One region of the Nonomuraea sp. NPDC001699 genome, then DNA from elsewhere that is predicted to be linked to it. Evidence: riboswitches for the same ligand, from Rfam matches in the RefSeq annotation. Region 1 holds a riboswitch; each other region holds the start of a gene.
The links. A riboswitch is a leader RNA that binds a small molecule or an ion and turns the genes downstream of it on or off. The one in region 1 is predicted to bind cyclic di-AMP.

Region 1 (3,265 bases):
CGAGGTCGAGCGGCCCGTGCCGCGCGACGACGAGGTGCTGATCCGGGTGCGGGCCACGTCCGTGCAGCCCTATGACTGGCACTTCATGCGGGGAGAGCCGTACCTGGCCCGGGTCATGGGCGGCGGGGTCGGGCTGCTGCGGCCCAGCATCGCCGTCCTCGGGGCCGACGTGGCGGGGGAGGTCGAGGCGGCGGGCAAGGACGTCACGCTGTTCCGCCCCGGCGACGAGGTGTACGCGATGTCCCTGCGGGGCGGCTTCGGCGAGTACGTCTGCCTGCGGCAGGACGAGGTGGCCCCCAAGCCGCGGGGGCTGTCGTTCGAGCAGGCGGCGGCGGTGCCGATGGCGGCCAACACCGCGCTGATCGCGCTGCGCGACGAGGGACGCGTGCAGCCGGGCCAGAAGGTGCTGGTCAACGGCGCGTCCGGCGGTGTGGGCACGTTCGCCGTGCAGCTCGCCAGGTCGATGGGGGCCCACGTCACCGGCGTGTGCGGCGGGCGCAACGCGGACCTGGTCCGCTCGCTCGGCGCGGACGACGTCGTCGACCACACCAAGGAGGACTTCGCGGCCTCGGGCCGGCGCTTCGACCTCCTCATCGACGTGGCGGGCGGCCGCCGGCTGTCGGACTGCCGTCGCGTGCTGACCAGGAAGGGCACGTACGTGCTGGTCGGCGGGCCGGCCGGCCGCTGGGTGCAGCCGGCCGGCCACATGTTCGCCGCGCTGGCGTCGGCGTCCTTCGTCCCGCAGCGGATCGTCAGGGCGGACGTGGTCCGCTGCGGGAGCAACAGGGCGAACCTGCTGACGCTGACCGGGCTGATCGAGCAGGGGGAGGTCACCCCGGTCATCGACAGGACCTTCCCGTTCGGCGAGATCCCGGCGGCCGTCCGCTACCAGGAGGAGGGACACTCGCCGGGGAAGGTCGTCGTCACAGGGTCGCGGTGAGCATGGCGGGGGCCGGTGCCTTGCGGAGCTGGGCGTAGTCGGCCCAGCGCTTGACGCCCTTGGGGTCGGGGCGTACCGCGCCGACGAAGGCCTGCCTGCGCCACTGCGACAGGCGTTCCTCCTTCACCACGTCGCCGGTGTGGGGGGAGTGGACCATGTAGCCGGGCTTGGAGATCATGCCGACGTGGCCGAGGCCGCTGAAGAACACCAGGTCGCCTGGTTTGAGGTCCTTCCAGGCGATTTTCTTGGAGAAGGCGCCGTACTGATCCGCGGCGACTCTGGGGAGCTCGATGCCGGCGTCCTCGTAGGCCCGGAGCATGAGGCCCGAGCAGTCGTAGCCCCGCTCGCTGGCGCCGCCCCACACGTACGGGGTGCCGCGCTTGTCCATGGCGTATTCGAGGGCGACCTTCCAGGCCGGTTTCGGCACGTGCCGTTCCTGGACCTGTTTCACCTGGGGGCCGGTGAGGGTGATGGCGGGGGTGGGGTCGGCGGGAGCGACGGGAGCGGCGGGCGCGAGACCCGCTCCGCCCGCCGCCACCGCCAGGAGAATGGCGATGCTAGACAGGGGACTGTCCTTCCACGTGGCCGGCCGGGTTAGCTGACGGGCTCGGGCCTGGAAGTAGCCCTACGGCGGTGCTTGAGAGCGGTGCCGATTCGCCCCGGGGGGAAAGATGGGTCCCCGGCTCCACGCAGCGGCTGCGTGGATTAGGCTCGTCGGACTCTAACGAAACGGTCAAAAGGTCGCAATCCCCCCAAAACGGATTGTCCGGAGATTGAGATGATGTGTTCGTCAGCCGAGACGAGCCGGTAAGGTACCGCCCATGGAGTCGCGTAACATCCGCCTGGCCGTCATCCCCGGGGATGGCATCGGTGCCGAGGTCGTAGCCGAAGGGCTCAAGGCCCTGGAGGCCGTGGGCACGAAGATCGAGCCCACCCACTACGACCTGGGCGCAGCCCGCTACCACCGCACGGGCGAGACGCTGCCCGACGCGGTGCTCGAAGAGCTGCGCGGCTACGACGCGATCCTGCTCGGCGCCGTGGGCGACCCCAGCGTGCCGCCGGGCATCCTGGAGCGCGACCTGCTGCTCAAGCTCAGGTTCGAGTTCGACCACTACGTCAACCTGCGCCCGGTCAAGCTGTTCCCCGGCGTCGAGACCGCGCTGGCCGGCGCCACCGCCGAGCACATCGACATGGTCGTCGTCCGCGAGGGCACCGAGGGCCTCTACGCCGGCACCGGCGGCGTCATGCGGCGCGGCACGCCGCACGAGATCGCCACCCAGGAGTCGCTGAACACCGCCCACGGCGTCGAGCGCGTCGTGCGTTACGCCTTCCAGAAGGCGCAGTCGCGGCCCCGCAAGAAGCTCACGCTCGTCCACAAGACGAACGTGCTCACCTTCGCCGGCGACCTGTGGCAGCGCACGGTCAACCGCGTGGCCGAGGAGTTCCCCGACGTCACCACCGACTACAGCCACATCGACGCGGCCTCGATGTTCTTCGTCACCCAGCCCGAGCGCTTCGACGTGATCGTCACCGACAACCTGTTCGGCGACATCATCACCGACCTCGGCGCCGCGATCGCCGGCGGCATCGGCCTGGCGGCCAGCGGCAACATCAACCCCGAGCGCACCTCGCCGAGCATGTTCGAGCCGGTGCACGGCAGCGCGCCCGACATCGCCGGTCAGGGCAAGGCCGACCCGACCGCCACCATCCTGTCCGTGGGCATGCTCCTCGACCACCTCGGCCTGCACGCCGAGGCCGCCAAGGTCGAGCAGGCCGTGGCCGCCGACATCGCCGAGCGCGTCACCGGCCGCGCCGGCCGTTCGACCAGCGAGATCGGCGACGACATCTCCGCGCGAGTATCCGGCTAGGACCGTCTAGCCCCGTACGCGCCTGGCGGTCCCGACGAGGACTGCCAGGCGCTTTTTGGCGTTCAGAGGGTTGAACCCATCCCAACTGCCTCTTGCCATCCCAAATGGCAAGACAATAGGAAGTACGAATACTGCTCGTGGGCAGTAGCTTTCAGGATCGTAGATTCGCAGAGAGTAAGGACCGTCGTCATGACCATCGCTCAGAAGCTCAGCTTCGACGTGCAGCATTCCGACCACGCTCGCACCGCGGCCGAGCGGGAGCAGGTACTGGCGAACCCCGGGTTCGGGCAGGTCTTCACCGACCACATGATCACGATCGACTACACCGAGGGCCAGGGGTGGCACGACGCCGCGCTCCTGCCGTACGGGCCGCTCCTGCTCGACCCCGCGACCTCGGTCTTCCACTACGCGCAGGAGCTCTTCGAGGGACTGAAGGCGTACCGGCAGATCTCCGGCT
Region 2 (3,265 bases), on a different contig from region 1:
CGGACCGTACGCCGGCGGCTCAGAGGCATCTGCGACCGCATCGGCGTGGCCACGGCGATCGAGGCCGTGGCATGGGCGGCGCGCCGCCAGCTCATCTGACGGCGCGGAACTCCGAAGTGAATCGCCGGTCAGTCCGCGATGCGCACGGCGCCGGCGAACGGCCGATTGCCGAGCGCGGAGATCCGGACGACGTCGCCGGTCTGCGGTGCGTGGACCATCATGCCGCCGCCGATGTAGATGCCGACGTGGTGCAGGTCGCTGTAGAAGAAGACCAGGTCGCCGGCGCGGAGCTGGTCGCGGCTGATGTGCGTGCCGGCCGTCCACTGGTCGCCGGTGTAGTGGGGGAGCGAGATGCCCACGCGCTGGTAGGCGGCCATCACCAGGCCGGAGCAGTCGTAGGAGCGCGGCCCTTCGGCGCCCCACACGTACGGCTTGAGCTGCTGGGTGAGGGCCCACTTGGCGGCCTGGGCGGCCTTGCCGTTGCCGATGACCGGCAGGTTGACGCGTACGGCGCGGGTGCCGGGCCGGCCGGCCTCGCCGACGGCCCGCCGGTAGAGGTTGCTCTCGACCTTGGCGACCAGCTTGGTGATCTTCGAGCGCTTGCCCTCAAGATCACTGACGATCTTCTGGACCTCGGCGATGCGGGTCTTGGCGCCCGACCTGGCGCGCTCGGCGGCCTCCATGGCCTTGGCGAGCTGGTTGACCTCCTCGCCCTGCTGCTGTTCGAGCGCGTACGTGGTCGCGGCCCGGTCGAGGAAGGTCTCAGGGTCGTCGGACTGGGCGAAGACCAGGGCCTTGTCCAGGCCGCCGGTGATGTAGGCGTTCTGGGCGAGCAGCGTGGCCCTGGCGCGCTTGGCGGCCAGGTCGGACTCGCTGGTGGCCAGGGTCTTCTGGGCGGCGTCGTTGGCCTTCTGCGCGGACTTCAGCCGTTCGCGCTGCCCGTTGTACTCCTCGGTCAGCGTCTCGATCTCTTCGTGCATCTTCTCGACCTGGTCGGCCAGCTCGGAGAGCGACGGCTTCGGGTCGGCGGCGGCGGAACCGACGGGTACGGCGAACAGCATCGCGGCGACGGCGGCGCCGATGACGCCGAGGCGACGTGAGCGCCTGGCCTGCTCCCGGGGACGGGCGTGCCTGCCCCCCGGCTTCCCCTCGCGATCGAGCGTCCGCTTCACCAACCAAGCTCCTCTCATCGACGCCGGCCGGGTTAGCTGACGGGTTCGGGCCGGAGCAGCCCTACCGAGATGATCGGATTCACCCCGAGTGGTGGCGCGAGGTGCTCGCCACCGGTGGTTCCCCGGCTTCCCTTGCGGGAATTGGGCGTGTCTTTCCGCGCGCATTACGCGGAGAACATCGTCGCTGGACACTAATGCACTCCGGGTTCGCGCTCAACCGGAACTACCGAGTCTGTAGAGGTTTCACAACTGAAGGGTCACAAGGTGATCTCGTGGGTAGCCGTACGGAAGCGGGCTTCTGCACCTTTTGTCCAGCATTCTGGGGGGTGACGACTGGAGGAAAGCTCCAGGTCGGGGCGTGTTCATCTGGACACAGCATGTGATGAGATGCCCGAGACGTGGGATTTAGGGCTGAGCCGTAATGAGATCTGTACCCTGGAGAGCCATGGAGCAGGTGGCCGAAGTGGCAGTCCCCGAGACCGCGGTCGTGGTCAGGCGTGCCCGCACGCCCGACGTGCGCGCGATCAGGCGTCTCGTGGACACCTACGCGGGCGCGGGTCCGCGGCTCCTGGAGAAGGCCACGGTCACGCTGTACGAGGACGTCCAGGAGTTCTGGGTGGCCGAGCTGAGCGGGGAGGTCGTCGGCTGCGGCGCGCTTCACGTGCTCTGGGAGGATCTCGCCGAGGTCCGTACGGTGGCGGTCGATCCGGCGTGCCGGGGAATGGGGGCCGGGCATCGGATCGTCTCGGCACTCGTCCGGCAGGCGAAGGATCTGGGGCTGCGACGTGTATTCTGTCTGACTTTTGAGGTCGACTTCTTCGCGAGGCACGGTTTCCGCCCCATCCAGGGCACGCCGGTCTCACCCGAGGTCTACGCCGAGTTGCTGGCCTCGTACGACGAGGGTGTGGCGGAGTTCCTTGATCTGGAACACGTCAAACCGAACACCCTTGGCAACACCCGCATGCTGCTGCATCTGACATCGGGTGACGCGGACCTTGACCACTTGGAAAGGTGATTGTTGATACCTATGTCGATACGTTGGGCAGCACAGGCATGTGTCCTGACACGTGCCACATGCGCACTCGAAGCGAGGTGACACGGTGAGCACCGGACAGCCGCCGTATCCACAGGACGAATCCGGCGAGAACCCCGAGTACGGGCAGCACCAGGGCCGTCGCCCCGGTGAGCCCGACCCGGACGTGACTGTGGTCGGCTACCGGGCGGACGACGCCTATGGCCAGCCCCCATATGGCCAGCAGCAGCAACAGGGCTACGGCCAGCAACCCCAATACGGTCAGCAACAGCAGCACGGCCAGCAGCAGGGCTACGGCCAGCAGCCCCAGTACGGCCAGCAGCAGGGATATGGCCAGCAGCAGGGCTACGGCCAGCAGCCGCAGTCCTCGGGCCAGCAGTACACCCAGCCCGGCTATGGCCAGGAGGCCCAGTACGGCCAGCAGGCCGCCTCGGGCCAGCAGGGTTATGGCCAGCAGCCGCAGTACGGCCAGCAGCCCCAGTCGCTGCCCGACTACGGTCAGCAGCAGCAGGGCTATGGCCAGGAGGCCCAGTACGGGCAGCAGGGCCAGCAGGGTTACGGCCAGCAGCCCGCCTCCGGCCAGCAGCAGGGTTACGGCCAGCAGCCGCAGTCCTCGGGCCAGCAGTACACGCAGCCCGGCTATGGCCAGGAGGCCCAGTACGGCCAGCAGGCCGCCTCGGGCCAGCAGGGTTATGGCCAGCAGCCGCAGTACGGCCAGCAGCCCCAGTCGCTGCCCGACTACGGTCAGCAGCAGCAGGGCTATGGCCAGGAGGCCCAGTACGGGCAGCAGGGCCAGCAGGGTTACGGCCAGCAGCCGCAGTCCTCCGGCCAGCAGCAGGGTTACGCCCAGCAGCAGTACGGCCAGCAGGGTTACGGCCAGCAGCCCGCCTCGGGCCAGCAGGGCTACGCCCAGCAGCAGTACGGCGAGCAGCAGCAGGGCTACGGGCAACAGCAGTACGGTGACCAGCAGCAGTACGGCCAGGCATACGGCCAGCAGCAGCAGTCGCAGCCCTACGGTCAGCCCGGCTACGGCCAGCCCTACGGTCAGCCCGTCGGCGTG
Region 3 (3,265 bases), on a different contig from region 1:
GGATGGAGGTGGCGGGGGTCCTCGGTGTCGGGGTCGGCGTCCGCGTCGGGGCGTTCGCCGGGGGTGGGGCCGGAGGTGTCCGGGTCGTCCGGGTCGTCGGGGTGACCTGGGGACTCAGGGGGTTCGGTGGTGCCGGAGGGTTCCGGCGGGCCGCCGTCGCCGGGGCGCCCGTCCTCGTCGTCCCTGATGGCCACACCGCCGCCGTGGCCCGCCGCGACCGCCGTACCGGGCTCGTCGGCCCCTCTGGCGACCGCTCCCGCAGGCTCGTCCCCCTCCCGGGGCGGGTCGTTCCGCTCGCTCATCTGCCTCCCCTTCACGCGAGCTGCTCTCGTACGTACTCGCGCCACCGTGCCGCCAGTGTCTCGGCGGTCAGCCCCACGGAGGCGAGCGCCTGATCGACGCCGGCCACGCGGGCATCACGGTAGAGCCGTACCAGGGTCCCGTCACCGAACCGGTCTGCGAGGAAGCGACACGCCATCCAGGCCTCCTGGTACGCCCGCGCGAGCCGTCCGGGGTCGGCTGCCGTGGGGGCGAAAGCCGCGGCTCCGGGCAACTCGCTCGGCAGTCGGCCGGCCCGTACTTCGGCGGCGAGTTCGGCGGCGGCCGTCCTGACGGGGAGTCCGGCGTCGCGGTAGGCCACGTAGTCGGCGAACCCCTCGTAGAGCCAGACGGGCAGCCGGTCGGTGCCCGCGGCGACGTGCGTGAGCTCGTGGGTGAGGACGACGTCGCGTCCGGTGGGGGTGAGCCGAGCGAAGGAGCCGGGGACGATGATCACCCTCGGGCCGTCGGCCACCGCGGCCAGCCCGTCCAGCGGGCCCGTGCCCGCCAGCCCGGCCGCCTCGGCGTCGGAGTCCGGTACGACGACCAGCGCGCGTACCGGCCGGCCGAGCAGCGCGGACACCCGGCGACCGGCGAGGTCGGCGCGACGGGCGAGATCGGCGAGCACGCCGGGCTCGGCGCGATGCCCCACGACCACGGACCGTCCGCCGCGGACCACCTGACCGCCGCCGGCCCACAGATCGCGCGCCCCGGCGGGCAGGACGGCGCCGGGCGGCGCGTCGGCGACCACGAGAACCGCCGCCAGCAGCAGGACGGACAGGAGCAGACGCGGACCGCGGAGGGACGGACGCACCTGCGAGGACACGGCCCGATGCTAGTCGGCCCGCGGCCCGCACGCCCCCTTCACGAGACCGGGCCCACGCCCTCTCCGCAAGGCCGGACCTGCGGTTCGCAGCAGGAAGCCGGACATGCGACAGGCCCCGGCCCGGACCGGGGAGGGTCCGGGCGGGGCCTGTTGTCACGCGCCGGGACGCACCGCGCCGACGAACGACGACTTCCGCCATCCGCCCAGTTTGTCGATGCGCACCCGTTCGCCGGTCCTCGGCGAATGGATCATCTTGCCGTGGCCGACGTACATGCCGACGTGGCCCAGCCCGTTGAAGAACATCAGGTCGCCCGGCTTGAGCTTCCGCCAGGAGACCTTGTGCCGAATGCGGGCGAACTGGCTGCTCGTCACGCGCGGGAGTCGCACCCCGGCCTTCTTCCAGGCGTACTGGACGAGTCCGGAGCAGTCGAACGCACCAGGACCCGTGGCCCCGTACCGGTACGGGTCGCCGATCTGGTGCTTGGCGACGGCGACGGCCTTGTAGGCCCTCACCTTCTGCCTGGCGGCCTTCGCCGCCTTGGCCGACCTGGCGCTCTTCGCCGACTTGGCCGACCTGGTGGTGGCCGCCTCGGCGGTGCTGGACACCGCGGTGAGCCTGACGGCCGATTCGCTCACCGTCTGCGCCCCGGCCGGCACGGCATGGAGAACCGCACCTCCGGCCGTCACGGTCATCGTGAGTGCGACGCCCTTCAGGGCGAGACGGGACAGACGGGGGTTATGCAGGGAGGTAGACAGGATTTCTCCTTGTGTCTTCCACGAACGCCTACCGGGTTAGCTGACGGATTCGGGCCTGGAAGTCGCCCTACGGCGCTGAACGCGCCGATTCACCCCTGATCCCGGGGGATGACGGGATCTTTGGGTCCCCGGCTCCGTGCCTCCTGGCTGCACGGACTCGGCAGGTCGCCACTCGATTGATGTGCCTGAATGGGGATATCGGCGGCGACCGACGGATTTTTATGTGGTCCACATCGGGGGGTTCCGATGTCGATTCGCGGCTCGCATGGCTTGCCGACCGCGACGCCAGAAACTACGCCGAGGGGTCAAGAAAGTGCAAAGGGGGAGTCAGGTTGTAAAGATCGAATAAAGGCACGAGTAAGGGAGGAAACCCCTGCTGGAGCCACAGGCTCCGTTACCTAAATGTGACCCTTCTCACACTTCCCGACGCAGGCGCTTGTCAGGGCCCTTTGACACCTTTTGTCCCCTTCGTCCCACAGGCCGGAAGAGCGGGCACGCCGGTGGTCCCTGCGGCCTTCGAGACGGGCGGCCGAGGGCGAGTGTCGGGAGGAGTCCCGGTGGACCGGAGGTCAGGGGCGGATGGCTCCGACCAGCGGGCGGCGATAGTCCGAGAGCCGGACGACCTTCACGACGTCACCCGTCTGCGGCGCGTGGACGATCTTGCCCCCGCCCGCGTAGATGCTGACGTGCCCCAGCCCCTCGCTGAAGATGAGGTCCCCGGGCTGGAGGTCCTTGATGTCCACCTTGCGTCCGGAGCCCCAGGCCCACTGCTGCCACGTCGTACGCGGCAACGAGACGCCGGCCGCGCGCCAGGCGGCCTGGGTCAGCCCTGAGCAGTCGTAGCCGCGCGGGCCCGTGCCCCCGAAGATGTACGGCTTGCCGACCTGGGCGAAGGCGAAGCGCAGAACGGCGGCCGCGTTGCCCGAGGCGGGACCGGTGTACTTGATGCCGGTGCTGTTGGGGTTGCCCGGGTTGTAGGCCCCCAGCTTGTCCAGGAGCTTCTTCTGCTCGCCGACCAGCTTCAGGACCTCGGCGCGCTCCTTCTGGACCGCGTCCCGCTCCTTGTCGGCGTCCGCCAGGGCGGTCTCGGCGTTGTCGCGCTCGACCTTGAGCCCCTTGTTCTCGCGGTCGAAGGCGGCCAGCTTCTCCAGCCGCTCGCGCGAGAGCTGCCCGGCCATGGCCATCCCGGCCAGCAGGTTCTCGGGGTCGTCCGCGCCCATCAAGCCCGGCAGGGACGCGACGTCCCCGCCCATCTTGTACGAGTCCACCGCCGCCCTGATGATGTCGGCCCGCAGGTCGGCGACCGTCTGCAGCTTCTGCTTGTAACGGTCGTTCAGCTTGGTGTAGGCGTTCTTGGCCTTCTTG

Region 2: another riboswitch for cyclic di-AMP. It lies ahead of ACWCSU_RS17390 (C40 family peptidase); the one in region 1 lies ahead of ACWCSU_RS32305 (C40 family peptidase).
Region 3: another riboswitch for cyclic di-AMP. It lies ahead of ACWCSU_RS12270 (C40 family peptidase); the one in region 1 lies ahead of ACWCSU_RS32305 (C40 family peptidase).

The regions. Positions count from the first base shown of each region.
Region 1 covers NZ_JBSFGF010000012.1:231,831-235,095, reverse strand. Annotated here, with positions in the region: gene ACWCSU_RS32310 (NAD(P)-dependent alcohol dehydrogenase) at 1-940, shown strand, start outside; gene ACWCSU_RS32305 (C40 family peptidase) at 924-1,478, opposite strand; cyclic di-AMP (ydaO/yuaA leader) riboswitch at 1,509-1,662, opposite strand; gene ACWCSU_RS32300 (3-isopropylmalate dehydrogenase) at 1,762-2,808, shown strand; gene ACWCSU_RS32295 (branched-chain amino acid aminotransferase) at 2,998-3,265, shown strand, end outside.
Region 2 covers NZ_JBSFGF010000005.1:164,131-167,395, reverse strand. Annotated here, with positions in the region: gene ACWCSU_RS17395 (helix-turn-helix domain-containing protein) at 1-99, shown strand, start outside; gene ACWCSU_RS17390 (C40 family peptidase) at 129-1,172, opposite strand; cyclic di-AMP (ydaO/yuaA leader) riboswitch at 1,179-1,330, opposite strand; gene ACWCSU_RS17385 (amino-acid N-acetyltransferase) at 1,618-2,187, shown strand; gene ACWCSU_RS17380 (hypothetical protein) at 2,198-3,154, opposite strand; gene ACWCSU_RS17375 (RDD family protein) at 3,263-3,265, shown strand, end outside.
Region 3 covers NZ_JBSFGF010000003.1:448,263-451,527, forward strand. Annotated here, with positions in the region: gene ACWCSU_RS12260 (M48 family metalloprotease) at 1-302, opposite strand, end outside; gene ACWCSU_RS12265 (hypothetical protein) at 314-1,144, opposite strand; gene ACWCSU_RS12270 (C40 family peptidase) at 1,298-1,780, opposite strand; cyclic di-AMP (ydaO/yuaA leader) riboswitch at 1,911-2,073, opposite strand; gene ACWCSU_RS12275 (C40 family peptidase) at 2,470-3,265, opposite strand, start outside.